3 regions of the Streptomyces sp. M92 genome follow, and region 2 is predicted to be linked to each of the others. Evidence: riboswitches for the same ligand, from Rfam matches in the RefSeq annotation. Region 2 holds a riboswitch; each other region holds the start of a gene.
What was found. A riboswitch is a leader RNA that binds a small molecule or an ion and turns the genes downstream of it on or off. The one in region 2 is predicted to bind cyclic di-AMP.
Positions count from the first base shown of each region.

Region 1: it holds a riboswitch for cyclic di-AMP, as region 2 does, so the genes downstream of both, M6G08_RS21150 (M23 family metallopeptidase) here and M6G08_RS06845 (M23 family metallopeptidase) in region 2, are expected to answer to the same signal.
Region 3: it holds a riboswitch for cyclic di-AMP, as region 2 does, so the genes downstream of both, M6G08_RS12240 (C40 family peptidase) here and M6G08_RS06845 (M23 family metallopeptidase) in region 2, are expected to answer to the same signal.

Region 1 is NZ_CP101137.1:4,718,670-4,728,381, forward strand. It holds gene hpnH (adenosyl-hopene transferase HpnH) at 1-173, shown strand, start outside; gene ispG (flavodoxin-dependent (E)-4-hydroxy-3-methylbut-2-enyl-diphosphate synthase) at 178-1,332, shown strand; gene dxs (1-deoxy-D-xylulose-5-phosphate synthase) at 1,360-3,276, shown strand; gene M6G08_RS21130 (aspartate aminotransferase family protein) at 3,277-4,662, shown strand; gene M6G08_RS21135 (helix-turn-helix domain-containing protein) at 4,751-5,386, shown strand; gene M6G08_RS21140 (DUF6126 family protein) at 5,383-5,505, shown strand; gene M6G08_RS21145 (tyrosine-protein phosphatase) at 5,515-6,312, opposite strand; cyclic di-AMP (ydaO/yuaA leader) riboswitch at 6,735-6,894, shown strand; gene M6G08_RS21150 (M23 family metallopeptidase) at 6,897-7,838, shown strand; gene M6G08_RS21155 (SGNH/GDSL hydrolase family protein) at 8,074-8,859, shown strand; gene M6G08_RS21160 (TetR/AcrR family transcriptional regulator) at 8,992-9,669, opposite strand.
Region 2 is NZ_CP101137.1:1,524,557-1,534,268, reverse strand. It holds gene M6G08_RS06865 (hypothetical protein) at 1-425, shown strand, start outside; gene M6G08_RS06860 (dihydrofolate reductase family protein) at 483-1,613, shown strand; tRNA gene M6G08_RS06855 (tRNA-Met) at 1,670-1,743, shown strand; gene M6G08_RS06850 (PP2C family protein-serine/threonine phosphatase) at 1,910-3,094, shown strand; cyclic di-AMP (ydaO/yuaA leader) riboswitch at 3,343-3,500, shown strand; gene M6G08_RS06845 (M23 family metallopeptidase) at 3,511-4,545, shown strand; gene M6G08_RS06840 (aldo/keto reductase) at 4,685-5,629, shown strand; gene M6G08_RS06835 (PrsW family intramembrane metalloprotease) at 5,636-7,033, opposite strand; gene trmB (tRNA (guanosine(46)-N7)-methyltransferase TrmB) at 7,093-7,914, opposite strand; gene lhgD (L-2-hydroxyglutarate dehydrogenase) at 8,350-9,570, opposite strand; gene M6G08_RS06820 (NsdA family TPR-like regulatory protein) at 9,678-9,712, opposite strand, start outside.
Region 3 is NZ_CP101137.1:2,662,833-2,672,544, forward strand. It holds gene M6G08_RS12225 (C40 family peptidase) at 1-11, opposite strand, end outside; gene M6G08_RS12230 (hypothetical protein) at 324-677, shown strand; gene M6G08_RS12235 (tellurite resistance/C4-dicarboxylate transporter family protein) at 655-1,686, opposite strand; gene M6G08_RS12240 (C40 family peptidase) at 1,714-2,904, opposite strand; cyclic di-AMP (ydaO/yuaA leader) riboswitch at 2,912-3,091, opposite strand; gene pcrA (DNA helicase PcrA) at 3,322-5,817, shown strand; gene M6G08_RS12250 (M23 family metallopeptidase) at 5,895-7,520, opposite strand; gene M6G08_RS12255 (esterase/lipase family protein) at 7,751-8,707, opposite strand; gene icmB (coenzyme B12-dependent isobutyryl CoA mutase small subunit) at 9,140-9,556, shown strand.

The sequences.
Region 1 (9,712 bases), 3.2 Mb from region 2:
GGGAGCTGATCGAGGAGACCGACTGGGACAAGTACGGCCGGGGCAAGGACCCGCGCTGCGCCAACTGCATGGCGCACTGCGGCTACGAGCCCACCGCCGTCCTGGCCACCATGGGCTCCCTCAAGGAGTCCCTGCGGGCCATGCGCGAGACCGTCTCCTCGAACCGGCCGTGACGTCGTGACCGCCATCCCCCTGGGCGTTCCCGAGGTCCCGGTCCGGCCGGTCGCCGAGCGGCGCCTGTCGCGGCGCGTCCAGGTCGGGCCGGTGGCCGTCGGGGGCGGGGCCCCGGTGTCGGTGCAGTCCATGACCACCACCCGTACGTCCGACGTCGGCGCGACGCTCCAGCAGATCGCCGAGCTGACGGCGTCCGGCTGCGAGATCGTGCGCGTGGCCTGCCCGACGCAGGACGACGCGGACGCCCTGCCGGTGATCGCGAAGAAGTCGCAGATCCCGGTGATCGCCGACATCCACTTCCAGCCGAAGTACGTGTTCGCCGCGATCGAGGCGGGCTGCGCGGCGGTCCGCGTGAACCCGGGCAACATCAAGAAGTTCGACGACCAGGTGCGCGAGATCGCGAAGGCGGCCAAGGACCACGGCACGCCGATCCGCATCGGCGTGAACGCCGGTTCCCTGGACCGGCGCCTGCTGGAGAAGTACGGCAAGGCGACCCCACAGGCGCTGGTCGAGTCGGCCCTGTGGGAGGCGTCGCTCTTCGAGGAGCACGACTTCCGCGAGCTCAAGATCTCCGTCAAGCACAACGACCCGGTCGTCATGATCGAGGCCTACCGGCAGCTCGCCGCCCGGTGCGACTATCCCCTCCACCTCGGCGTCACCGAGGCCGGCCCGGCCTTCCAGGGCACCGTCAAGTCGGCCGTCGCCTTCGGCGCGCTGCTCTCGCAGGGCATCGGCGACACCATCAGGGTGTCGCTCAGCGCGCCGCCCGCCGAGGAGGTCAAGGTCGGGCTCCAGATCCTCCAGTCGCTGGGGCTCAGGCAGCGCCGACTGGAGATCGTCTCGTGCCCGTCCTGCGGTCGCGCCCAGGTCGACGTGTACAAGCTCGCCGACGAGGTGACGGCCGGCCTGGAGGGTATGGAGGTCCCGCTGCGCGTGGCCGTCATGGGCTGTGTCGTCAACGGCCCCGGCGAGGCCCGCGAGGCCGACCTCGGCGTCGCCTCCGGCAACGGCAAGGGCCAGATCTTCGTCAGGGGCGAGGTCGTCAGGACCGTCCCCGAGTCGAAGATCGTCGAGACGCTGATCGACGAGGCGGCCCGGATCGCCGAGCAGATGGAGAAGGACGGCGCGTCGGGGGAGCCGGCCGTCACCGTGAGCTGAACAGCACGGACCGAAGGGGGCCCGAACGTGACGATGCTGGAGAACATCCGGGGACCACGCGACCTGAAGGCGCTGTCCGAGGCGGAACTCGGCGAACTGTCCGACGAGGTACGGGACTTCCTGGTGCACGCGGTCGCCCGCACCGGTGGACATCTCGGCCCGAACCTGGGGGTGGTGGAACTGACCGTCGCCCTGCACCGGGTCTTCGAGTCACCGGCCGACCGCATCCTGTGGGACACCGGCCACCAGAGCTACGTGCACAAGCTCCTGACCGGACGTCAGGACTTCTCCAAGCTGCGCGGCAAGGGCGGGCTGTCCGGCTATCCCTCGCGCGAGGAGTCCGAGCACGACGTCATCGAGAACAGTCACGCCTCCACCGTCCTCGGCTGGGCCGACGGCCTCGCCAAGGCCCGCCAGGTGCGCGGGGAGCGGGGGCACGTCGTCGCCGTCATCGGTGACGGCGCCCTCACCGGCGGCATGGCGTGGGAGGCGCTGAACAACATCGCGGCGGCCCGGGACCGGCCGCTGATCATCGTCGTCAACGACAACGAGCGCTCCTACGCGCCGACCATCGGCGGTCTCGCCAACCACCTGGCGACCCTGCGCACCACCGACGGCTACGAGCGGATGCTGGCCTGGGGCAAGGACGTGCTCCAGCGCACGCCGGTGGTCGGCAACACCGTCTACGAGGCCCTGCACGGCGCGAAGAAGGGCTTCAAGGACGCCTTCGCCCCGCAGGGACTCTTCGAGGACCTGGGGCTGAAGTACGTCGGGCCCATCGACGGACACGACACCGGGGCGGTCGAGTCGGCGCTGCGGCGCGCGAAGCGCTTCCACGGGCCCGTACTGGTCCACTGCCTCACGGAGAAGGGCCGCGGCTACGAGCCCGCGCTGCGCGACGAGGCGGACCACTTCCACACCGTCGGCGCCATGGACCCGCTGACCTGCGCGCCGCTGACCCCCTCCGACGCGCCGTCCTGGACCTCGGTGTTCGGCGAGGAGATCGTGCGGATCGGCGAGGAGCGCGACGACGTCGTGGCGATCACCGCGGCGATGCTGCACCCGGTCGGCCTCGGCCCCTTCGCCGAGCGGTTCCCCGACCGGGTCTGGGACGTCGGCATCGCCGAACAGCACGCCGCCGTCTCCGCGGCAGGCCTCGCCACCGGCGGCCTCCACCCGGTCGTCGCCGTCTACGCCACCTTCCTCAACCGCGCCTTCGACCAGCTCCTGATGGACGTGGCCCTGCACCGCTGCGGCGTCACCTTCGTCCTGGACCGGGCCGGCGTCACCGGCGCCGACGGGCCCTCGCACAACGGCATGTGGGACATGTCGGTCCTCCAGGTCGTCCCGGGGCTGCGCATCGCCGCGCCGCGCGACGCCGACCAGCTGCGTGCCCAGCTGCGCGAGGCGGTCGCCGTCGACGACGCGCCGACCCTGGTGCGCTTCCCGAAGGAGTCCGTCGGTCCGGCCGTACCGGCCGTGGACCGGATCGGCGGCCTGGACGTCCTGCACACCGCCGACCGCCCCGAGGTGCTGCTCGTGGCCGTCGGGGTGATGGCGCCCGTGTGCCTCCGGGCCGCCGAGCTGCTCGAGGCCCGCGGCATCGGCTGCACCGTCGTCGACCCGCGCTGGGTCAAACCCGTCGACCCGGCGCTCGCGCCCCTGGCCGCCCGGCACCGCCTGGTGGCCGTCGTCGAGGACAACAGCCGGGCCGCCGGGGTGGGTTCGGCGGTGGCGCTGGCGCTCGGGGACGCCGAGGTCGACGTACCCGTGCGCCGCTTCGGTATCCCCGAGCAGTTCCTCGCGCACGCCAAGCGCGCCGAGGTGCTCGCCGACATCGGTCTCACCCCGGTCGAGATCGCCGGCCGGATCGGCGCGAGCCTGGCCGTCGCCGGACAGACCGGTCACGGCCCCACCGCCATGCCAGTGCAAGGAGAGAACTGAATGACCAAGGAGTTCGACCTCACCGCGCTCCTGGCCGAGCGCGGAGCCGAACGGTACGAGCTGCACGGCAAGTACCTCAACCACCAGCAGCCGCGCATGCTGCGCACCATCGGCTTCGACAAGGTCTACGAGCGGGCCGAGGGCGCGCACTTCTGGGACGCGGACGGCAACGACTACCTGGACATGCTCGCCGGGTTCGCGGTGATGGGCCTGGGCCGCCACCACCCCGTCGTCCGCAAGGCACTGCACGACGTCCTCGACGCCTCGCTCGCCGACCTGACCCGCTTCGACTGCCCGCCGCTGCCCGGACTGCTGGCCGAGAAGCTGCTGTCGTACAGTCCCCACCTGGACCGCGTCTTCTTCGGCAACAGCGGCACGGAGGCGGTGGAGACCGCGCTGAAGTTCGCCCGGTACGCGACCGGCAGACCGAGGATCCTGTACTGCGCGCACGCCTTCCACGGACTGACCACCGGTTCGCTCTCCGTCAACGGCGAGGACAGCTTCCGCGACGGCTTCGCACCGCTGCTGCCCGACACCTCCGTCCCGCTCGGGGACGTGGACGCACTGGCGCGGGAGCTGAAGAAGGGCGACGTGGCCGCGCTGATCGTGGAACCCGTGCAGGGCAAGGGCGTGCACGAGGCACCGCCCGGTTATCTGCGCGCCGCGCAGGAACTGCTGCACCGGCACAAGGCCCTGCTGATCGCCGACGAGGTGCAGACGGGGCTGGGCCGGACCGGGAGGTTCTACGCCTTCCAGCACGAGGACGGCGTCGAGCCGGACCTGGTGTGCGTGGCCAAGGCGCTGTCCGGCGGGTACGTGCCCGTGGGGGCCACGCTGGGCAAGGACTGGATCTTCCAGAAGGTGTACTCCTCGATGGACCGGGTCCAGGTCCACTCGGCGAGCTTCGGGTCCAACGCGCAGGCCATGGCCGCCGGGCTCGCGGTCCTGTCCGTGATGGAGAACGAGGAGATCGTCGCGAACGCCGCCGCGGTCGGTGAGCGGCTGAAGTCCCGGCTCGCGGCGCTGGTGGACCGCTACGAGCTGCTCGCCGACGTCCGGGGCCGGGGGCTGATGATCGGCATCGAGTTCGGCCGGCCCCGGTCCCTGAAGCTGCGCAGCCGCTGGACGATGCTCCAGGCGGCCCGGAAGGGGCTCTTCGCGCAGATGGTCGTGGTGCCGTTGCTCCAGCGCCACCACATCCTGACCCAGGTGTCCGGCGACCATCTGGAGGTGATCAAACTGATCCCGCCCCTGATCATCGACATGGCGGACGCGGACCGGTTCGTGGACGCCTTCACCGAGGTGATGGAGGACGCGCACAACGGCGGCGGCCTGATGTGGGACTTCGGCAAGACGCTGGTCAAGCAGGCGGTCGCCAACCGTTAGGGGGCCGCGGCGGAAGCGCCGCCCGAGGCTCTTTGCCTCACAGGCAAGAAAATTGCCTGCCGGGCAATGTTCGGGCTGAATGGGAGGCATGACCTCCCACGAGTCCGGTCCCCCGGCCGATGCGGTGTCCGTCGTGGCGCCGCAGCTGCGGGCCCTGCGGCGCCGGGCCGCCCTCACCCTGGAGGCCGCGGCCCGTGCCGCCGGGCTGTCGCCCGCGCACCTCTCCCGGCTGGAGACCGGGCAGCGCCAGCCCTCGCTGCCGATGCTCCTGTCCCTCGCCCGTGTCTACGGTACGACCGTCTCGGAGCTGCTCGGCGAGACGGCCGCGGACCGGGAGGCGGTCGTGCGGGCCGACGCCATGGAACCGACCTTCGCCGGCGGCTGGACGTACTGGCAGGCCGGTGGGGCCGGCCGCGGCATGCAGGCCCTGCGCGTGCACGTGCCGCACGGCTCCCAGGGCGACATCGTGCGGGTGCACCCGGGCGAGGAGTGGATCCACGTCCTGCGGGGCCGGCTGCGACTCCGGCTCGGGGACGCGGTGCACCGGCTCGGCCCGGGCGACAGCGCGCACTTCGACTCGCTGACCCCGCACCGCATCGCCGCCCGGGACGCCGACGGGGTCGACCTCCTCTTCGTCCACACGCTGCTCCAGAGCCCGACGGCGGCGCTGTGCCTGGGACCGGCCACCACGCCGGGCCACCCCTTCCCTGGAGAGACATCATGAACATGCAGGAAAAGTGGCCGCGCGCGGTCTGGGTGCGGCTCTTCATCTACCTCGTCGTGGGGCACGTGCTGGCGGCCTTCATCTACCTGCTCTTCGAGGTGGGTGCCAACAGCGGGTGAGTGGCCGCCTCAGTCCAGCATCCGCTCGCGCAGCCGCTCCCGGGTCTGCGGAGTGATCCGCAGGCCCTTCTCCAGGTAGGCGTCGACGCCGCCCCAGGTCTGCTCGACGGTCTCGAAGGCCGCCGCCAGGTACTCGGCGCGGGCGTCGAAGAGGGGGCTGAGCAGCTCCATGACCTCGGGGGAGTAGGCGGAGGCGGCGGTGCTGCTGCGGCGCACCTTGTAGCGGCGGTGCGTGGCGTTCGACTTCAGGTAGTCCTCGGCGACGGCGTCGCGCTCGACGCCGAGGGCGAGCAGCGTGACCGCGATCGACAGGCCCGCGCGGTCCTTGCCGGCCGCGCAGTGCATCAGGGCGGGGACGCTGTCCTCGGCGAGCGCGTGCAGCACCCGGGAGTGCTCCGCCGTGCGCTCCTTGATGATCATGCGGTACGAGTCGATCATTCGCTGGGCGCCCTTGCCGTCCGCGAGGATCTCGCGCAGCTGGTCGAGGTCGCCGTCGCGGACCATTTTCCAGAACTCGGCGCCGTCGGCCGGGTCGCTCAGCGGCAGGTTCACATTGCGCACGCCCGGAAGCTCGACGTCCGGGCCGTCGAGCTTCTGGTCGGCGGCGTTGCGGAAGTCGAAGATCGTGTGCAGACCCAGCGAGGACAGGAACGCGGCGTCCTCCCCGGTGGCGTGCGCGAGGTGGCCGCTGCGGAACAGCACCCCCTGCCGCACCCTCCGTCCGTCCACGGTCGGCAGCCCGCCCACGTCGCGGAAGTTGCGCACCCCGGCCAGCTCGGGTTCGGTCGACGGCACCTGCTGCGTCACGGGGGCTCCTCCCACTCCGCCCCGCCTGCGCCACTCGCCGACGGGTGCCACTCGACGATACGGCACGGTGCGGAGACGCAGGGGCGAAGTGAACCGACTGGGCCACGTCTGGGCCTTCTGCCCGAAATAGAGCCTTAATCCCAACTCGGTCCGGAATAAAAGGGGCTGAGGGAGACACGCGTGAGCAGCGTCATATCCGTGACGGTGCGTTGCCCGTCATGTTCACGTAATCCAGCTGGTTTCCAGGGCCGTTCACGGGAAACGGCTCCTCGGGAATCGACGGAGTGTGACGGCCGCTCCCGGTAATGGATCAACCGGAACACCCGTCGACGGAACCCCTCGCTTGTCCCTGTGCGTCTTGGTCCCTTACGTTCACCACCGATCCGGACGGACGCCTAATCCTGCCGCCGACCGGAGCCCGCATTCATCCACCACCCGTACACGGCAGGAGCGGGGGACCCACAGGTAACACCGCCTGTTCCGGTTCCCGGAACGGCTTGGGGTAAAGCCGCGTCTCGGCGCGGCCGGGCATCTCCAGCCCGAACCCGACAGCTCACCTCGCAGGCGCCGGAGAGGAATTCGCCATGCCCGCGAAGGGTAAGCACCGCCGTACCAAGGCCATGCGCCTGACCCGTGCCATCGCCGTCGCCGGAACCGGCGGCGCCGCGCTGGCGCTCCCGCTGATGGGTGCCGCCGGCGCCCAGGCCGCCCCCGCTCAGTCCGTCTCCGAGCAGGCCGTGCAGTCCGTTCCGACGTCGGCGAAGAAGGCCGCCGCCGAGAAGAACTCCGACTCGCGCACGTACACCGTGAAGAGCGGTGACTACCTCTCGAAGATCGCCGACGAGCAGGACGTCGACGGCGGCTGGAAGAAGCTCTACGCGGACAACCGCGAGGCCGTCGGGTCCGACCCGTCGCTGATCCACCCGGGCCTGGAGCTCACGCTCGGCGGACAGGCCGCCAAGGCCGAGCGGCCCGCTGCCGAGAAGCCCGCCCAGACCGAGCAGAAGCCGTCCGCCGAGAAGACCGAGTCGGCCGAGGCCGAGAAGTCCTCGGACGCCGGGAAGGCCTCCTCGGACTCCGGCTCCTCCGGCACGAGCACCCAGTCCGCCGGCACCACCAGCGGCTTCACCTCGCCGGTCCCGAGCGGCACCATCGGCACCCCGTACCACCAGTCGGGCAGCATGTGGTCCAGCGGCTACCACACCGGCACCGACTTCGTCGTGCCGACCGGCACCTCCCTCAAGGCCGTCGGCGCGGGCACCGTCGTCTCCGCCGGCTGGGGCGGCGCCTACGGCAACCAGGTCGTCATCCAGCTCGCCGACGGCCACTACGCCCAGTACGCCCACCTGTCCTCCCTCTCCGTCTCGGCCGGTCAGTCCGTGACGGCGGGTCAGCAGATCGGCCTGTCGGGCGCCACCGGCAACGTGACCGGCCCGCACCTGCACTTCGAGATCCGCACCACCCCGGACTACGGCTCGGACGTGGACCCGATCGCGTACCTGCGCTCGCACGGCGTCTCTCTCTGACAGCCGTTCCGGCGCGGCCCCGCGCCACCGAAGGCCGGACCCGGATCCCCGGGTCCGGCCTTCGGCCTGTCCGCACTCCGGCCCGTCCGTCCGCCGACGTATTCCTGAATTGGTGAACACTTTAGGCGTGGTGTTTCTCACCGGCCGTCAACCCTTTCCTACGGTCGCGTAGGTCACATTCCGAGGTGAATGATGGGCCGATGTGGCAGACGATTCGAAGAGTGACAGCAGAACAGTGATCGGGTCGTACGTGGCGGTGGGGGACAGCTTCACCGAGGGCGTCGGCGACCCCGGCCCCGACGGGGCGTTCGTCGGCTGGGCCGACCGGTTCGCCGTACTGCTCGCGGACCGGCGCCCCGAGGGCGACTTCACGTACACGAACCTCGCCGTACGCGGCAGGCTGCTCGACCAGATCGTGGCCGAGCAGGTGCCGCGGGCCGTCGAACTCGCGCCGGACCTGGTCTCGTTCTGCGCCGGCGGCAACGACATCATCCGGCCCGGCACCGACCCCGACGAGGTGGCCGAGCGGTTCGAGCGGGCGGTGGCCGCGCTGACCGCCGTCGCGGGCACCGTCCTGGTGACGACCGGATTCGACACCCGCGGGGTGCCCGTCCTCAAGCACCTGCGCGGCAAGATCGCCACGTACAACGGACACGTCCGTGCCGTCGCCGACCGCTACGGCTGCCCCGTGCTCGACCTGTGGTCGCTGCGCACGGTCCAGGACCGCAGGGCGTGGGACGCCGACCGGCTGCACCTGTCGCCGGAGGGCCACACGCGGGTGGCGCTGCGCGCCGGCCAGGTCCTCGGCCTGCCCGTCCCCGCCGACCCGGACCAGCCCTGGCCGCCGCTGCCGCCCCGCGGCACCCTGGACGTCCGGAGGGACGACGTGCACTGGGCCCGCGAGTACCTGGTGCCGTGGATCGGACGCCGGCTGCGCGGCGAGTCCTCGGGCGACCACGTGAGCGCCAAGGGGACGCTGTCGGCGGACGACATCAAGATGCGGATCGCGTCGGTGGCCTGACGCACCCGCCGGAAAACGGCGAGACTTCACGGGCGGGGCCGGAACCCGGGGTCTGTGCGGCGGCCGTACCGAGGACGTGGGGCCCGGCAGACGCCACTCCCGGCCATGCGGCACGGACGCTCCGGCTCCGCCTCACCGGCGCTGACGGGGAGCCGCCGCGTCCCCGCGGCCCGATCCGCCGGAACGGCCTCGGCCTCCCGACGCCGTCACCGTCTCCCGGGCCAGGCCCAGCTCCCGCGCGAGCGCCTCGTCCGTCCACTCGCGGGCCCGGGCCCGGGGCACCGCTCCCGCGTACGACGTCAGCTGCACGGCCAGTCCGTCGAGGAAGGCGGTCAGGCGCAGGGCGGCGCCGTCGGGATCCGCGCACCGGAACTCCCCGGCGGCCACGCCCTCGGCGATGACCCCCGAGAGCGCCGCCTTCCACTGCCGGTCCAGGTCCCGGGTGACCTCCCGCAACGCGGGTTCGCGCAGCGCCGCCGCCCAGCCCTCGATCCACAGCCGCCAGCCCTTGGCCTGCCCGGTCGGGGCGTACCACCGCACGGCCGCCCGCAGCCGGCGCAGCGCCGACGTGCGCCGTCCGAGCAGCTTGTGCAGGCGCGCGAGATCGTCCTGGGCGGCGTGCGTGAACGCGGCGGCGACGAGCTTCTCCTTCGTGGAGAAGTGGTAGAGCACCAGCGCGTTGCTGACCCCGAGCGCGGCGGCCACGTCGGCGATCCGCAACGCCGCCACGCCCCGCGCCGATATCTGCTCCACGGCCGCACACAGCAGCTCCTCGCGCCGCTGCGCCACACTCAACCGGACTCTCCCCACGCCCGTCACCCTATACAGGTGCCCGGACCTGCGGCGAAAGCCG
Region 2 (9,712 bases):
GCGCGGCCGCCGCACTCGCCGAGGCCCACGACAGGCACCTGCACACCGTCCACCCCGGCGGAACTCTCGTCACCCGGCACACCGAAGGAGACATCCGCTGGTGGACCTGGGCGGGCCACCGGGCCAACGCCACCCTCGCCGCGTCCCTGTCAGCCGTCGTCGTGCCGCATCGGCGGGCCCACGACCAGTGGGTGCCGCTCCGGGAGGACGTCACCCCCGCAAGCTGGGCCGCTGCCGTCCCCCAAGCCCCCTCGGGGCTGTGCCTGCCCGAGGTGGACGAGCGGGCCGGGCGCGGCCTGAAGTTCGCGGAGGCACTGCCGGCCCGGCTCGCGGTGGCGACGCTCGCCGCCCGTACCGCGGACGTGCCCCATGCCGAGGAGGCCCTGGCCGAGCCGGTGCGGTTCGCCCGTCTCACGGGCACGTAACGGTCCTCGGCAGCCCCTCCCAGTCCGTCCATCCGTCCGTCCGTCGGAGCGCCAGCCATGCCCCTTCCCTACGTCCTCCTCTCCGCCGCCGTCTCCCTGGACGGCTGCCTGGACGACACCGGCCCCGAACGGCTCCTGCTCTCCTCGCCCGCCGACTTCGACCGGGTCGACCAGGTGCGGGCGTCGGTCGACGCGATCCTCGTCGGCGCCGGCACGATCCGGGCCGACAATCCGCGGCTGCTGGTGAACTCCCCCGAGCGGCGGGCCGCCCGGGTCGCGGCGGGGCGGGCGGAGTACCCCCTCAAGGTCACCGTCAGCGCCACCGGCGAGCTGGACCCGGCGGCCAGGTTCTGGCACACGGGCGGGGAGAAGGTACTGCTGACCACGGACGAGGGCGCCCGGCGGGCCCACGCGCTCGGGATCGCCGCCGACGTCGTGCCGCTCGGTGCCGTGCTCGACTGGCGGACGGCGCTGGAGTACCTGCACGACCGGCGAGGGGTGGAGCGGCTGATGGTCGAGGGCGGCGGGACGGTCCACACCCAGCTGCTGCGGCAGGAGCTCGCCGACGAACTTCAGCTCGTGCTCGCGCCGCTCCTCGTGGGCGACCCGGACGCGCCCCGGCTGTTCGGGCCCGGCGGGTACCAGAGCGGGCGGCTCAGGCTGGTGGAGGCGCGGCGCATCGAGGACGTCGTACTGACGCGGTACCTGCCGACGGCGCCCGGCACCGGCCACCGGGTGACCGCCGCCGACCGGCACTGGCTGGCGCTCGCCTGCGAGCTGGCCGAGCTGTGCCCGCCGTCTCGGACGGCGTTCAGCGTGGGGGCGGTCGTGGTCGCCGCCGACGGCACGGAGCTGGCGCGGGGGCACTCGCGGGAGGGCGGGGACGCCGTGGTGCACGCGGAGGAGGCCGCGCTGGCCAAGACCGGCCCGGGCGACCCGCGGCTGGCCACGGCCACCGTGTACTCCAGCCTGGAACCGTGTGCCCGCCGCGCCTCCCGGCCGGCCCCGTGCGCCCGGCTGATCCTCGACGCGGGGGTGCGCCGCGTGGTCACGGCCTGGCGGGAGCCGGACACCTTCGTGCCGGGCGCGGACGGCAGCGGGGTGCTCGCCGCGCAGGGCGCCACCGTCGTCGTACTGCCGGATTACGAGGGGCGGGCGAAGGCGCCGAACCGCCATCTGGAGGGGTAGGGAGATACGGATGTGCATTCCGCCCCCCGGATGACGTACAGTGGTGAACACAACGACGCGGGGTGGAGCAGCTCGGTAGCTCGCTGGGCTCATAACCCAGAGGTCGCAGGTTCAAATCCTGTCCCCGCTACTGAAGGCCGAGGGCCGGAATCCATGAGGATTCCGGCCCTCGGTGCGTTCACCCGGTCGGCCCTCACGACTCGCCCCCCGCCTCCACTCCCGCAAACCTGGAGGGCCAGGCGGCAAGCGGCGCGGACGTGCGGGGTGGCGGGAGACGAGTGGTGCGGCCAGGTGACGTGGACGACGAGGGGGCGTACGCCAGGGCCGGCGGCCGGCTCCCCGGCGATCCCGTGCCCGACCCCGGACTGGGCGTCACCGCCGGCGTACTGCCGCCCGGGGAAGAGCCGCGCCGCCGGGCCCCCTACGGGCGGGTCCTGGTACGCGCGCTGCCCGTCCTGCTGATCGTCGTCGCCGTCCTGTACGACATCCTCACCCCCCGCTACTTCACCGCGGGCCCCCTCTACACGGCCGCGCCCCTGGTCGCCGCCGCGGTCTACTCGCGGCGCGGCACGGTGCTCACGAGTGCCGCCGTGGTCGCCGCCGTCGTCGGGCTCCAGCTGACCAAGGAGGTCATCCACTACGTCGACTCCCTCACGGAGCTGATCACCATCACGACGGTGGCCGTGCTCGCCGTCCTCGTCAACGCCTTCGTGCGCCGCACCGGCGAGCGGCTCGTCTCCGTCCGCGAGATCGCCGAGGCCGCCCAGCGGGCCGTGCTGCCCGAGCCCGCCGAGCGGATCGGCGGCTTCGAGATCGCCGCCTGCTACGAGGCGGCGCAGGCCGACGCCTTCATCGGCGGCGACCTGTACGCCGTGCAGGACAGCCCGCGCGGCATCCGGCTCATCGTCGGCGACGTGCGGGGCAAGGGCATGGGCGCGGTCGCCGCCGTCGCCGTCGTGATCGGCGCGTTCCGGGAGGCCGCCGAACAGGAGGCGACACTGGAGGCGGTGGCCCAGCGGCTGGAGCGGGCGCTGGCCCGCGAGGGCACCCGGCGCGACGGGCTGGACGCCTTCGAGGGGTTCACCACCGCCGTACTCGCCGAACTCCCGCACGGCGACGGCGTCGTCCGCGTCCTCAACCGGGGGCACCCGCCACCGCTGCTGCTCTACGCCGACGGCACCCTGCGCCTGCTGCCCGCCCGGGAGTCGGCGCTGCCGCTCGGGATGGGGGAACTGGGCGTGTGGCCCGACCGGGCGGAGGAGGCCCCGTTCCCCGGCGGGGCCACGCTGCTGCTCTACACCGACGGACTGTCGGAAGCCCGCGACGGCCGGGGCGAGTTCTACGACCCGCACGAGCGGCTGGCCGGCTGTGTGTTCCGGCACCCGGAAGACCTGCTCGGCACCCTCGCCGAGGACGTGCGCAGGCACTCCGGGGGCGGCATGGCCGACGACATGGCGCTGCTCGCCGTACGACGGCCCTGACCACGGCCCGTGACGGGGCGAGCGCCCTGCGCATAACAACTGACATACCGTCAGGTGTGGTGCTTGCGGAAAGGGGTGCCGAAGGGGCGCTGAGGAGGGGTCAACTCGTGCGGATTTCACCGTTCATGAGGCCTGTGTCACCCCGGGTTCTGTTAATGATCAAGCGGAACGGCTTGGAATCCGAGGCCCCCGTCTATTAACGTTCGATAACGCAGCGCGGTCGTCCCAGCCGTCACAGAAGGCGGCTCCGTGCGCACGCGCCGAATCCCGCGAGGGAACCGGGGAACCACCACTTGGGGTGAATCGGGCGTATGACGCCGTGCCAGGCACGGCGGATATACGCGCGTAGGAGACCTTCCTGCTCCGAACCCGTCAGCTAACCCGGTAGGCGAAAGGAAGGAAAGGAGTACGCCCACGTGGCGTCCAACCGGCCTGCCCCCGAGGCCCCGTTCGTGCCCAGCGGGCACGACACCGACACCTTCGGCTACGACGTCCACCGCGCCGAAGAGGGCCCCTGGGAGGAGTGGAACCCCACCGCGGAGTCCATCCGCCCCGTGCGCGGCCGGCACCGCGTCGCCAAGCAGCGCGGCGGACTCGCCCGCAGCTCCACCGTCCTCGGCGTCGGTGTCATAGCCGCCGTCGGCGCCGGCGGCATGGCCAGCGCGCAGACCGGCAAGCCGCCGGTGTCCATCTCCATGCCGGACATGCCGAACGTCGGCTCGATCCTCTCCGACGAGGAGCCCGAGCCCGAGGGTTCCGCCACCCCGCTCAGCGGCATCGCCGCCGCCTCCGCCGGCACGGGGGAGGAAAGCGGCACCTCCGACGCGGGTGAGTCGCTGCGGGCGCGGATCATGGCACAGGCCGAGCAGCAGCAGGCCCAGGTCGAGAGCAAGGCCGCCGCCGAGGCAGCGGCCGCCGCCGAGAAGAAGGCCGCGGAAGCCGCCGCCAAGGCGGAGAAGGAGGCCGAGGCCGAGGCCGCCGCCGCCAAGAAGAAGGCGGAGGAGGAAGCCGCGAAGAAGGCCGAGGCCGAGCGGCTCGCGAAGCTGGCCAAGCAGTTCACGCTGCCCACCTCCTCGTACACGATCTCCTCCACCTTCGGGCAGGCGGGCCCCTACTGGTCCTCCGGCCACCACACCGGCCTCGACTTCGCCGCCCCCACGGGCACGCTGCTCAAGGCGGTGCACAGCGGCACCATCACGTCGGCCGGGTACGAGGGGTCGTACGGCTACAAGACCGTGCTCACCCTCGACGACGGCACCGAGATCTGGTACGCCCACCAGTCCTCGATCAGCGTCAGCGTCGGCCAGAAGGTCACCACCGGCGACGTCATCGGCCGCGTCGGCGCCACCGGCAACGTCACCGGCGCCCACCTGCACATGGAGGTCCACACGGCCGGCGGCGGCAGCCTCGACCCGATGGCCTGGCTGCAGAGCAAGGGCCTCACCCCCTGAGCCACACCGCACACGCCGGTCGTCACTCCTGATCCCCGGCGGTCCTGACGGCGACCCCCCGACGTCAGGGCTGCCGGTTTGCGGGATTTTTGCCCCGCTGCCGGAATCCCGGGATCCGCCGGGCTCGTTGACGCAGTACATGACTCCTCTGCGCAAGCTCGGCTCCTCCGACCTGAAGGTCTTCCCCCTCGCCCTCGGCGGCAACGTCTTCGGCTGGACCGCCGACCAGGACACCTCCTTCGCCGTCCTCGACGCCTACACCGCGGCGGGCGGCAACTTCGTCGACACCGCCGACTCCTACTCCGCCTGGGTCGACGGCAACAGCGGCGGCGAGTCCGAGACCGTCCTCGGCAAGTGGCTCGCGGCCCGCGGCAACCGTGACGACGTCGTCCTCGCCACCAAGGTCAGCCAGCACCCCGACTACCCGGGACTGAGCGCCGCGAACATCAAGGCGGCCGCCGACGCCTCGCTGCGCCGCCTGGGCACCGACCACATCGACCTCTACTACACCCACTTCGACAAGCCCGAGGTGCCGGTCGAGGAGATCATCGGCGCGCTCGACGAACTGGTGCGGGCGGGCAAGGTCCGGCACATCGCCGCCTCCAACATCTCCGCCGAGCGGCTCGCCGCCTCCCTGGACTTCTCCGACCGGGAGGGCCTCGCCCGGTACGTGGCACTCCAGCCCCACTACAACCTGGTCTCCCGCGACACCTACGAGGGCGGACTGCGCGACCTCGCCGAGCGGTCCGGTCTGGCCGCCGTGCCCTACTACGCCCTCGCGTCCGGCTTCCTCACCGGCAAGTACCGGCCCGGCGCGACCGTCGACAGCCCGCGCGCGGGCGGCGCCGCCAAGCACCTGGAGAGCGAGCGCGGGCAGCGGGTCCTCGCGGTCCTGGACGAGATCGCCGAGACCCACTCCGCCCCCGTCGCCACGGTCGCCCTGGCCTGGCTGGCCGCACAGCCGACGGTGGCCGCGCCGATCGCGTCCGCGCGCACGGTGGAGCAGCTGTCGGCGCTGCTGGGGGTGGCGGAGCTGACCTTGACGGAGGACGAGACCGGGCGGCTGACGGAGGCGTCGGCCTGAGGCAGGCTACGGCCGGTGGAGGTGGGGCCGGGCGTACGGCGGGTACGGGTACGAGGGCCGGGCCGGCACGGCGTACGGGGCCGGTGACGGGGCCGCCGCGAAGGCCGGAGTCCAGGGGCCCGCGTAGCCGTACGTGGCGTGAGCCACGGTGGCGCCGTACACCCCGGGCGCTCCGGTCACCCCGGACCCGGGCCAGGGGGCGACGGGCGGGGGAGCGGTGGCGCGGGCCGCGTGGTCCAGTGCCGGACGTGCCACCTCGCGGCGCTGCCACAGGGCGCCCAGCAGTTCCCGTTCCCGTACGGCGAAGCCGGCGCCCGCGCGGCCCGCTCGCCCCCGCTGCCGCAGGAACGCCAGCGAGGTCGCGTACGCCTCGTACTGCGCCACCGCCCGCGCGGCCTGCTTCCCGGCGTGCCGACGGGCGTACTGCCGGGCGAGTCGGCGGGCGTGCATCGAGCCGAGGGCGTGCGGCTCCGCCGGGGCCAGCCAGCCGGCCATGACGTAGGCGGGCAGCTCGGTGCGCACGGTGCGCAGTTCGCGCTGCCGGGTCCAGATCACCAGCCAGGTCAGCAGGCCGAAGCAGGGCACCATGAACGCCCCGTACACGGCGAGGAAGCCGTACTCGCCGAACGCGGCCGAACCGTTCCACAGCGCGTGCACGCCCATCGCGAGCAGCAGGCCGGCCGACGGCAGCAGGGCGCGGCGCAGGCGGTGCCGGCCGGTGGAGAGGGCGGCGATGCCGAAGCCGATGCCGGTGAGCACGGTGAACAGCGGGTGGGCGAAGGGCGATATCACGACGCGGACGAAGAAGGTCGCGGCGGTGACGGAGGCGAGGCCGCTGTCGCCGGTGAGCTGGTCGGTGCCGAAGGCGTTGCCCAGGTAGAGGATGTTCTCGGTGAAGGCGAAGCCGGTGGCGGTGACGCCGGCGACGACCACGCCGTCGACGATGCCGGTGAAGTGGCGCCTGCGGAAGAGGAAGACCAGGAGGACGGCGGCGGCCTTGGCGGACTCCTCGACGACGGGCGCTATGACCGTGGCGCCCAGGGTGTCGGCCCCGGCCGGGTCGGCGGTGGCCGTGGCGATCCATCTCGTCGCGAAACTGTTGGCGATGATCGCTATCAGGGCGGCGGCGCAGGCGCCCCAGGCGAAGCAGAACAGCAGGTTCTGCCAGGGGCCGGGCTCGACCCGGTCCAGCCAGCGGAACGCGGCGACGAGCAGCGGCACGGGCAGCACCGCGAGGCCGAGTCCCACCAGGAAGCCCTGGGTGCCGGTCTGTTCACGCACCAGCGCCAGGATCACCAGGCCGGACGTCGCCAGCAACGCGGCCACCGCCCCGTAACGCACCCAGGCGCGCTGCCACCAGTGCGGACGCGGCGGATTCGTCGGATACGGGGGACAGGTGGCCACGGCATGGACCCTAACCGGTGGAGGCTGCTCCGGGTGCTGGTCGCGGGCGGTTCGCGGTGCTACCCGGTGTGCTGTACGCGGCGGAAGAGCAAGTCGTTCACCACATGACCCTTGTCCAGTCCCTGGCCCTCGAAACGGGTCAGCGGCCGGTGGGCGGGACGCGGCGCGAATCCGCCGCCGGGCGCGGTGTTCTCGAAGTCGGGGTGCGCGGTGAGCACCTCGAGCATCTGCTCGGCGTACGGCTCCCAGTCGGTGGCGCAGTGCAGGACGGCCCCCGGTGCGAGCCGGGTCGCGGCCAGGGTCAGGAACTCCGGCTGGATCAGGCGGCGCTTGTGGTGCCGCTTCTTGGGCCAGGGGTCGGGGAAGTAGACGCGCAGTCCGGCGAGGGAGTCGGGGGCGAGCATCTCACGCAGGAGGATGATCGCGTCGCCGTTGCCCACCCGGACGTTGGACAGGCCGTTCCGCTCCGCGAGACCCAGCAGGTTGCCCTGGCCCGGGGTGTGGACGTCCACGGCGAGGATGTCGGTGCCCGGGTCGGCGGCGGCCATCTGCGCGGTGGCCTCGCCCATGCCGAAGCCGATCTCCAGGACGACGGGGTGGTCGTTGCCGAACAGCTCACCGAGGTCGATGACCCGCTGCCCGTCGATGTCCAGCCCCCACAGCGGCCACAGCCGTTGCAGCGCGTCCGCCTGCCCGGCGGTCACCCTGCTCCGGCGGGGCTGGAAACTCCGGATCCGCCGCTCGAAGTGCGACCCGGCCGGGTCGGCCTTCGGCCCGTCGGGGAACCGGGGCTCACCCTTGGCCCGGGTGTGCCGGACGGAGTCGCCGGGATGCGGTGCGGCTGGCTGGGGGGCGTCGGAGGCGCTGCGGAAATCAGACACAGTGCCTTCGATTTTACGGCCGTACGCGTCCTGGCCGGGCGGCCCGGGGGCGGTGCCCTCCGCGCGTCTGTCCGCGGGCCTGCCACGCCTTGGCCTTAGTGGCCCCGGCTTGGGTGTGGCCTGCGGTTCTGGTGTGGTCTCTGGCTTGGGTGTGGCATGCGGTTCTGGTGTGGTCTCGGCTTGGGTGTGGTCCCCCGGCTTGGGTGTGCCCCCCGGCTCGGCTACGCCCCAGGCGCGGGCATGCCCCTCGCGTGGATGGGCCTCCGGTATGGGCCCCGGGCTCCGGCGTGCCCCCTACCGGGGCCTGTGGGGCCGGGAGGCTTCTTCGGCCTGTGAGCTGCTTCGGCTCGTGCGTCCCCGGCCGGAGGCCCCCTCAGGGGTGCCTGGTCGTGCCGGGCCCCGCGTGCCGTCCCCGGCAGGCCTGGCGCCCCGCCGTCAGGCGGCCCCCAGCATGGCCAGGGCCCGTCGGCCCACCTCGCGGCCGATCGGGAGGGAGGCCGTCGCCGCGGGGGACGGGGCGTTGAGGACGTGCACGGCGTGGGCGCCCTCTTGGATCAGGAAGTCGTCCACCAGCGTCCCGTCCGCCAGCACCGCCTGTGCCCGCACTCCCGCGGGCGCCGCCACCAGGTCGTCCTCCGTCACCGCGGGCAGCAGCCTGCGCACGGCCGTGGTGAACGCCGCCTTGGACAGCGACCGCCGCAGCTCGCCCGCCCCGTACCTCCAGTGCCGCCGGGCTATCCGCCACGAGCCCGGCCAGGCCAGCGTCCCGCCCAGCTCGCGGGGCCGCACCACGCCCCAGCCGTACCCCTCCCGGGCGAGGGCCGGCACCGCGTTGGGCCCGACGTGCACACCGCCGTCGATGCCCCGGGTCAGATGCACCCCGAGGAACGGGAACGCCGGGTCCGGCACCGGATACACCAGGCCCCGCACCAGCTCGGGTCGCGCCAGTTCGTAGTACTCGCCCCGGAACGGCACGATCCGCATACCGGGGTCGTCGCCCGTCAGGCGGGCGACCTCGTCGCAGTGCAGTCCCGCGCAGTTGACCATGATCCGGGCGCGCAGCACGTCCCCCGAGCGGGTGCGGACGGCGACCCCGCGGCCGGGGCGGCGGTCGACGCGCTGGACCTGGGCTCCGTAGCGGATCTCCGCGCCGGAGGCGTGCGCCAGCTGCCGGGCCACGGCCACGTAGTCGCAGACGCCGGTGGTGCCGACGTGTATGGCGGCCAGGCCGGTGACCTCCGGCTCGTACTCCGGGATCTGGGCGGCGCCCAGCTCGCGCACCGGTATGCCGTTCTCCCGGGCACGCTGCACCAGGGCGTGCAGGCGGGGCAGCTCGGTGCGGTCGGTGGCGACGATCAGCTTGCCGGTGACGGCGTGCGGGATGCCGTACTCCGCGCAGAACTTCACCATCTCCGCCGCGCCCCGCACCGCGAAGCGCGCCTTCAGCGAGCCCGGGCGGTAGTAGACGCCGCTGTGGATGACGCCGCTGTTGCGGCCCGTCTGGTGCCGGGCCGGTCCCGGCTCCTTCTCCAGCACCGTCACCCGCGTGCCCGGCGCCGCGCGCGTGATCGCGTACGCCGTCGACAGGCCGACGATCCCGCCGCCGATCACCAGCACGTCGCAGTCGTGTCCGGTCACGGTCCGTACTTGTGCCATCTCCCGGCCCACCTCCCGGTTCCGATAGTGCACTGCGCCACTGACAATGCCTTCAAACCCGGGCCCGGCGTGATGTCGGTCAGGCAGCGCTCGTCAGGCCGCCGCCGTCAGGCCGTGGTCATCAGCAGCGGGCGGGCGCGCT
Region 3 (9,712 bases), 1.1 Mb from region 2:
TGCCTTCCCACTGCGCTCCACGTCCTTCCGTACGACTCGGCTGGGCCTGCCCGGGGGAGGACGCTAGGCGTGACGGTAACGGTCCGGTGACGGGTTGTGCGGAACTGGCGGTACCGGTCCGGTGGGCGACCGTATGTGAACGTGGGCCCGTCCCGCGGCCGTCGTCTTCACGCTGGGTGATGACCGATGTGCCGGATCAGGGGCGGGAGGGGCAGGCGAGGTGCTAGGGGACGCATATATGCGCCGGAGCGCGGAGTGCGGCGCCGCGGTCCGGACGGGCCGGTGTCGGAGCGTGTCCGGCCCCCTGATTAGGCTCCGGCCTCATGGACGTACTCATCCACATCTTCGTCGGTCTGCACATCATCGGCATCGCGTCGCTCCTGGGCGGCTTCCTGACCCAGATGAAGGCCATGGGCCAGGGCACGGCCCGTTTCGTTCCCGCGATGCTGCACGGCGCGCTGACGATGCTGGTCACCGGTGTCGTCCTGATCGGCCTCAACCAGGCCGACGACCAGTCCGTCGACAACATCAAGATGGGTGTGAAGCTCGCCCTGCTGATCGTGATCCTCGGACTGGTCTACGTGAAGCGCGACGACGAGAAGGTGGAGAAGCCGCTGTTCGGGCTGGTGGGGCTGCTGACCGTGGCGAACATCTTCATCGCCGTGCTGTGGACCTGACAGCCGCCGGGCCCGCGCCGGCCGACCGCAGCCCGGCCCGGCCCTGGAGGAGTGCCCCCGCCGCGACCGCCAGCCACGCGGCGACCGCGACCCACAGCAGCGCCTGACCCGGGGCGTCCAGCCACGGCACGTCGACGGCGGCGGCGACGGACAGCGTCGCCGCCGCCGTCATGCCGAGCGGGAAGACGGTCGACCAGCGGCGCACGTCGTAGCGGAGCCGCGGCCACGCGATCTCGGCGGCGAGCAGGACGGCGTACCAGGCCAGGTCGAGGACGAGCAGGAAGACGGTCACGTCGTGCAGTACGGCCTGGTCGTCCGCGTTCCACAGGTACATGCCCGTCCCGGCGGCGGCGAGCAGCTTGGCGCCGGCGAGGGCCGAGATGGCGAGCGCGCCGCCCGCCACCCAGTGGTCCCCCGAGCCTCGGGCCACCTGCCGGAGATCGAAGCGGAACAGCGCGATCAGGTAGAGCACGATGCCCAGCCAGAACGGCACCAGGGACGCGTGCGCCAGCCACGGCGTGGTCGTCGCCGCCGCGAGCGTGGCACCGAGCACGGCGAGCCCCTCCGTGGCGACGCAGCCCAGGAACACCGCGCCGGGCATCCGGCGCCCCCAGTGCCGCACGACGAGGAACAGCAGTCCCGGCCACAGCAGTGCCGCCAGCGCCAGCAGCACCGCAGCCATGGGCGTCCAGCCGAGCAGTGAGATACGGGTGCCGAGCACGGTCGTCGCGGCCACGGCGGTGAGCGCGCCCGGTGTCCCCGCCCGCGTCAACCACTGCGCACGCTCGACCAGCAGCAGGTAGACGAAGTTCGCCGCCAGGGTCAACCAGGCGGTGCCGGCCAGGACCAGGGCGAGCCGGGACAGGATCTCGTGGCCGGTGAGGTGCAGGCCGACCGACAGGATGCCGGTCGCCATCACCGCGGCACCGGCCGCCGGCGGACGCTGCGCCCACCAGGCGCGCAGAGGGTGGAGGGCGGCAGGGGAGGTGGGAGCGGCGCCGGATGACATGCAGCCGATGCTAGAGAGCGCGGCGGGTCAGGCCGGGCGCACCACGCTGTGGATCGACCCCTCGCCGTCGTAGTAGATCGACTCCTCGCGCACGTAAGCGCCCGGCTTCGGGGCGTGGATCATCATGCCGTTGCCGATGTAGAGGCCCACGTGGCTGAGGTCGTCGTAGAAGAACACCAGGTCACCGGGTTGCGCCTGGGAGACGGGGACGGTCGTGCCGGCGTCCACCTGGTCGTAGGTGGTGCGCGGCAGGGTCACGCCCGCGGCCTTCCAGGCGGCCTGGGTCAGTCCCGAGCAGTCGTAGGAACCGGGGCCGGTGGCGCCCCAGACGTACGGCTTGCCGATCTGGGCGCGGGCGAAGGCGAGTGCCTTCTCCGCCTTGGTGCCGTGGGAGGCGTCCGGTGCGGAGGGCTCGGTCGCGCCGGTGCCCGAGGAGGTGCCGCCGGAACCACCGGACCCGCTCTCCTGCCGGTCCGCCTGCTCCCGTTCCCGCTGCTGCCGCTCCCGCTCCTCCGCCTGCTGCTTCGCGAGCTCGGCGGCCTTGCGGGCGGCCTCCTCCTGCTTCTTCTTCTCGATCGCCGCGAGCCGGACCTTCTCCTCGGCGGTCAGCTCCGACAGCAGTTCACGGGCGTTGGCGAGCTTCTTCTGGACGGTGGCCTTGGCCGTCTTCAGGTCGTTCTGCGAATCGGTGAGCGTCTGGAGGCTCTCGGTGGCCTCCCGGCGCTTCTTCATCGTCTCGGACTGCTGCGTGACGTAGTCGTCGACCGCGTCCTTCTGGCGGCCGGTGAGCCGGCTCATCAGCTGGTTCTGGTCGAAGTAGTCCTGCGGCGAGTCCGCGAGCAGGAAGGTCGCGGTCTGCGGGACCGCGGCGCCCGTGCGGTACTGGGCGGAGGCGAAGGACCCCAGCTCCTCGCGCGCCTCGTTGAGCTTCTGGGTGCGCTGGGCGACGTCGTTCAGGAGGTTGTTGACGCGCTTGCGCTGCTTGGCGGTCTTCTCCTTGGCCGCGTTGTACTTCTCGGTCGCCGACCCCGCCTGCCGGTAGAGGTCGTCGACCTTCTTCTCGACCTCTTCGAGGCTCGGTCTGTCCTCGTCCGACGGCGTGGCGTCGGCCGTCTGGGACAGCAGGGCCACGGAGGTGAGGGCGGCCGTGGCGAGGGCGGGGGTCCGTATGCCTGCGACGCGCGTACCCGTGGGGCGCGGCCTGCGGTGCGACGCCAAGGAGGCGACTCCTTCCAAAGATCCGCCTACCGGGTTAGCTGTCGGGTTCGGGCGGAGTGGATCCGGAAGGGTTGCCCTACGGCGTGCGCCCCGACGAGGGGGCGTGTGCCGATTCACCCCGAGGTTCTCGGTTGGGTCCCCGGCTCCGGGCGCCGTGCGGGCACGCCGGACTCGGCGGAGGCCGCGCGGCCCGGCGAGGTTCGCCGGAGGGGGCGTGCGGCCTGCCCGCACCGTAGCCAACTCGTGTGGCGGCTGTGAAGGTTGGTGGGTGATATGCCCGATACATTTTCGTGACCTTCGGTGAGAGGGTCACGCATGGTGTGCCGTTCGGTCGCGGCGCGTGTCCGGTGCGGGGATCGCGGCCATTCTCCGGGGCGGGGACCGGTTGTCGGTGGGGCGCCCTAGACTCGGAGAGCGATGAGCAGCCTCTTTGACGACAGCTTCCTGGCGAGCCTCCAGACCCCCCGCGGTCACGAGGAAGAACCTCCGCCGCCGCCCGAGGACGATCACGGACCGGAGCCGGTCCCGCACGATCTGTTCGGCGGGAAGTTCGACGTGCCTCCGGACCGGGACCAGTACTACCGGGACGGCGCCCCCCGCCCCGCCCTGGACCCGGCCGCGCTCCTGGAGGGGCTGAACGAGAACCAGCGCGCCGCCGTCGTCCACTCCGGCTCCCCGCTGCTCATCGTGGCCGGTGCCGGCTCCGGCAAGACGCGCGTGCTCACCCACCGCATCGCCCACCTGCTCGCCGAGCGCGGCGTCCACCCCGGCCAGATCCTCGCGATCACCTTCACCAACAAGGCCGCGGGTGAGATGAAGGAGCGTGTCGAGCAGCTCGTCGGCCCGCGGGCGAACGCGATGTGGGTGATGACCTTCCACAGCGCCTGTGTCCGCATCCTGCGCCGCGAGTCGAAGCGGCTCGGCTTCACGTCGTCCTTCTCGATCTACGACGCCGCCGACTCCAAGCGCCTGATGGCCCTGGTCTGCCGCGACCTCGACCTGGACCCCAAGCGCTTCCCGCCCAAGTCCTTCAGCGCCAAGATCAGCAACCTGAAGAACGAGCTGATCGACGAGGAGGATTTCGCCGCCCAGGCGGCCGACGGTTTCGAGAAGACGCTCGCCCAGGCCTACGCCATGTACCAGTCGCGGCTGCGCGAGGCCAACGCCCTCGACTTCGACGACCTGATCATGACGACGGTCAACCTGCTGCGCGCCTTCCCGGACGTCGCCGAGCACTACCGCCGCCGCTTCCGGCACGTCCTGGTCGACGAGTACCAGGACACCAACCACGCCCAGTACGCCCTGGTGCGCGAGCTGGTCGGCACCCCCGCCGAACACCCCGTCGACGTGCCGCCCGAGGCCGAGGTCCCGCCCGCCGAGCTGTGCGTGGTGGGCGACGCCGACCAGTCGATCTATGCCTTCCGCGGCGCCACCATCCGCAACATCCTCCAGTTCGAGGAGGACTACCCGGACGCGACCACGATCCTCCTGGAGCAGAACTACCGCTCTACCCAGACCATCCTCAGCGCCGCCAACGCGGTCATCGAGCGCAATGAGTCCCGACGCCCGAAGAACCTGTGGACCAACCAGGGCGCCGGCTCGCGGATCACCGGGTACGTCGCCGACACCGAGCACGACGAGGCCCAGTTCGTCGCCGACGAGATAGACCGCCTCACGGACGCGGGTGAGGCCAAGGCCGGAGACGTCGCCGTCTTCTACCGCACCAACGCGCAGTCCCGCGTCTTCGAAGAGGTCTTCATCCGCGTCGGCCTGCCCTACAAGGTCGTCGGCGGTGTCCGCTTCTACGAGCGCAAGGAGGTCCGGGATGTCCTGGCCTACCTGCGGGTGCTGGCCAACCCCGAGGACTCGGTGCCGCTGCGCCGCATCCTCAACGTTCCCAAGCGCGGCATCGGCGACCGCGCCGAGGCGATGATCGACGCCCTCGCCCAGCGCGAGAAGATCAGCTTCGCGCAGGCACTCAGGCGCGTCGACGAGGCGTACGGCATGGCCGCGCGCTCCGCCAACGCCGTCAAGCGGTTCAACACCCTCATGGAGGACCTCCTCACCGTCGTCGAGTCCGGCGCCGGACCGGCGACCGTGCTGGAGGCGATCCTCGAGCGCACCGGCTACCTCGCCGAGCTGCAGGCCTCCACCGACCCGCAGGACGAGACCCGCATCGAGAACCTCCAGGAACTCGCGGCCGTCGCTCTGGAGTTCGAGCAGGAGCAGGGTGAGGGTGAGGGCGAGGAGACCGGGACCCTGGCGGACTTCCTGGAGAAGGTCGCCCTCGTCGCCGACTCCGACCAGATCCCCGACGAGGAGGACGGCGACGGCGTCGTCACCCTCATGACCCTGCACACCGCGAAGGGCCTGGAGTTCCCGGTCGTCTTCCTCACCGGCATGGAGGACGGCGTCTTCCCGCACATGCGCGCCCTCGGCCAGACCAAGGAGCTGGAGGAGGAGCGCCGCCTGGCGTACGTCGGCATCACCCGTGCCCGTGAGCGGCTGTACCTGACCCGGTCCACACTGCGCAGCGCCTGGGGCCAGCCGTCGTACAACCCGCCCTCGCGCTTCCTGGAGGAGATTCCCACGCCCCACCTGGAGTGGAAGCGGACCGGGGCGAACGGGCCCGCGCCCGCCGCGCCGGTCTCCGCGGTGGCCGCCTCGCTGTCGTCGTCCCGCTCCCGCTCCTCGGCGTCGGGCGCCTCCGGCTTCGCCACCCGCCGGTCCGCCGCGGCCGACCAGCCGGCGGTGTCGCTGGCCGTGGGCGACCGGGTCACGCACGACCAGTTCGGGCTGGGCACGGTGGTCGGGATCAAGGGCACGGGGAGCAACGCCGAGGCGACGATCGACTTCGGGGACACCAAGCCGAAGCGGCTGCTGCTGCGGTACGCGCCGGTGGAGAAGCTCTGAGGTGTCGCGTCCGGGTCAGGGGGGCCGGGCCGTAGGGCTCGGACCCCGCTCGGCGGGGCTGCTGAGACGTTACTCCGCTACGTCGGGTTGAGGCCGTGGCTGCGCAGCCAGGAGAGCGGGTCGATGGCCGAACCGCCCGAGGGGCGCACCTCGAAGTGCAGGTGCGGGCCGGTCGAGTTGCCCGAGTTTCCGGAGAACGCGATGGCGTCGCCGGCCTTCACCGTCGTACCGGAGGGCACCTGGTAGCTGGAGAGGTGGCAGTACCAGGTCTCCGTGCCGTCCTTCGCGGTCACGATCATCATGTTGCCGTACGCGGAGTTGTACTGCGTGCGGACGGTGCCGTCGGTCGCGGCCATCACCGTCGTGCCGTACGCCACGGGGAAGTCGATGCCGCTGTGCACGGACATCCAGTTGATGCCGGCCTGGCCGTAGTACGCGCTGAGACCGTGTTGTGCGACGGGGAGTGCGAACTTCGGGCGCAGCCGCTCCTTGCGGGCCGCCTCCTCCGCCGCCCGCCTCTTCTCGGCGGCCTGCTGGGCCTTGAGGTCGATGCGTTCCTGGGTACGGCTGGCCCGGTCGGCGAAGTCGTCGGCTCCGGCGGCGAGACTGGTGAGCTGGGTGTCCAGTTTGTTGTTGGCGGCCGACGGCTTGACCGGGGCCGCCTTGTCCTCACCCGCGTCCGAGTCCGCCGCGGACGCCGCGGCCTCCGTGCCGTCGTCGCCGCTCAGACCGCCGACGGAGGCTGCCGCGATGCCCGCGACGCTCACCACGCAGGCCGACGGTACGGCGATGGTCATCAGCGCCGAGCGCTTGGCGGGCTGGCGGCGGCGGGAACGGGCGCCGCTGCGGGAGCCGGCGCGTGGCGCCGGGATGTGGGCGGCCGGGGCCACGACCTCCTCCTGCTCCTCCAGGAGGGCGGTCACGGTGGGGAGTTCGCCGGTGGCGGCCAACTCGTCGTCGCGTGCGCCGGGGTCCGAGCCGGGCGTGCCGGTTGAGCCGGATTCCTGGGAGACCGGTGCGGCGGCGGGAGTGGCGTTCTCCGGTGCCTCGGGCGTTTCCGGGGCGGTGCCGGCCGGGTTCCACTGCGTGGCGTCGTAGGCGCCGGTGTCGAACGTGTCGGCGTTGAAGGTGCCGGCGTTGAAGTTGCCGGTTGTGAACGAGCCGGTCTCGAAGGTCTGTGTGCCCCAGTCCCACTGCTGGGTCCGGTCGGCGGGGTTGCCGGTCTGGTCCGGCTGGTCCCAACCGCCCGTGTCCCACTGTCCGGTGGCCTCGGCGCCCGCAGCCTGCGGCTGTACGGGAGCGGGCTGCTGGTACTCGGCCGCCCAGGCGGTCGTGTCGTAGGCGCCGGTGTCGTAGGCGGCGTGGCGCTGGTCCGTGTAGGCGTCGTAGCCGGGCGTCTGCCCGCTGCCGGTGGACCACTGGGTGGCGTCGTACGAACCGGTGGTGTCGTAGGTGCCGGTGCCGGTGCCGGTGCCGGTGCCGGTGCCGGTGCCCTGGTCGGGGAGGCTGCCGAAGAGGGGATCCGCGTCGAAGGCCGCCGTGGTGGTCGCGCCGGTGGAAAAACCGGTGGTGCCGTAGCCGCCGTACGTGGTGAGGTCGCCGTACTGGGCCTCCCCTGTGCCGTACGACGCGTACTGCGCCGGATCGGCGTCGGAAGCCGAGGCCGGGGTGGTCATGGTCCCCGACGGGTGACGGTCGTTCACCAACTTCTCTTTCGCCTCGACAACAGGGGCTGCCAGAGCAGTGCGGCGACTGTACCCGGCGGTATACGGGCACGACAATCTTCGTCAGGTTTCGCGCGCGCAGGAAACGGGCAATCGGCCGTGTTTTGGGGGACGGCGGGCGCGAGCTTGGCTTTGTGTTCGAGTCTTGTTCGGATCCGATCGGGTGGTGGACGCGCGGTTTCGGGGTCCTCTGCCGGCTGAGGCGGCTTTCAGGCGACCGTCAGGCCGCCGGTGCTCTTGCCCTTACCCGTGCCCGCCTGGGGTGCGGCGGTGTCGAGCGCCTCACGGATGCCGGTGGCCACGGCGGGGTGCACAGGCAGGGCCAGGTGTCCGATGCCGCTCACCCGTACGTTCTGCACGGAAAGATCGGGGTGGTCCAGGCAGGCCGTCTCGAGCGGGTCCATCACGCGGTCCAGATCGCTCCAGAAGCTCACGAACCGCGTACGGCAACCGGGCGACGGCCGGGTCAGCTCCTCGATCACCGCGGAACCAGGGCGCATCTGGCGCACGATCGGGTGCGCGTTCGCCAGGGGAACCACCCGGGTGCCGGCGTGCGGGGTGCCGAGCGTGACGAGCGTCCTGACGCGGAGGTCTCCACCGAGGCGCTGCACGTAGTACCGCGCGATCAGCCCGCCGAGGCTGTGCCCGACGACGTCGACCCGCTCGCTGCCCGACCGCTCGCAGATCTCGTCGATGTGCCGTCCGAGCAATTCGGCCGCGGTGCGGATGTCGCAGGTCAGGGGTGAGTAATTGAGCGATTCGATCTGATGCCTGCCGTGCTGGGCCAGGCTGCGGCGCAGCAGGAGGAAAACCGACCGGTTGTCGATGAAACCGTGCAGGAGGACGACCGGGGGGCTGGTGGGGGCGGGGAGCCGAGGGGCGGGGGGTGAGGTTTCGGGGTCGTGGGAGTCCGTCGGCGGGAGGGCGCAGGCCGAGCGGCGCTCCTGGACGATCCCCGAGGGGTAGAGCAGAAGATGCCCGGCGAGGATCGCGACTTCCAGGGCGCTGGCCTTCAGGAGGGTCATGGAGAGCCCGGTCAGCCGACCCGGGAGACCCGTGAGACTCGTCAGCCCTGGCAGTCTCGGCAGGCCGGAGAGCCCCGGCAGGCCGGGCAGGAGACGCTGGCAGAGCGGGAGAAGGGGCAGTGCTGCCGTGGTGACCTTCATGGGCCGACCTCCTGTCGGCACGCGCAGGGACGCCTCTGTCCCCCGTGTGCCCTCGTGGAGAGTCGTGACACCAGTGATCGGTGATGTTTGCGAGGTATGCCTGAATGGGTGTGTCGAAGTGACACCCGGTGCTCGGATGCTCTGTGAGCCCTGTGGTGTCGGTGATACGGCGACGAGGCCGGCTGCTGCCCGGTCCTGCCCTCGCTGCGGCTCTCCGTACGCGTGATGCCGCCGCGCCCTGTGAACGGTGCGCGGCGAACATGTCCCACCGTGTGATTTCCCCCTCTGTATCCACCGCGAAACTGCCGGTTGCGGGATGCTGGCGATAACGTTCGTTCACTTCCCCGGACGACGTGGTGCGGGGTGTCCGCGCCGACGAGATGTGCGGTACTTGTCGGTACGGATGGATGTAGTCGCTTCATGGAGGCAGTGATGGGTGTGGCAGCCGGTCCGATCCGCGTGGTGGTGGCCAAGCCGGGGCTCGACGGCCACGATCGTGGGGCGAAGGTGATCGCGCGGGCACTGCGCGACGCCGGTATGGAGGTCATCTACACCGGGCTCCACCAGACACCCGAACAGATCGTGGACACCGCGATCCAGGAGGACGCCGACGCCATCGGGCTGTCCATCCTCTCCGGCGCCCACAACACGCTCTTCGCCGCCGTGATCGAGCTGCTCAAGGAGCGGGACGCGGCGGACATCCTGGTCTTCGGCGGCGGGATCATCCCGGAGGCGGACATCGCCCCGCTGAAGGAGAAGGGTGTCGCGGAGATCTTCACCCCCGGCGCGACGACGGCGTCGATCGTGGACTGGGTGCGGACGAACGTGCGGGAGCCGGCTGGGGCGTAACCGGGCGGTCCGGCGGTGCGGCCGACGGGTGGCCCGACCGTGTGGCCCGATCGTGTGGTGCGGTCCGCGTGGTGTGGTGGTGCGTGGTGCGGTCCGCGTGGTGCGGTCCGCGTGGTGCGGTCCGCGTGGTGCGGGTCGCGCAATGGTGCCGATGCC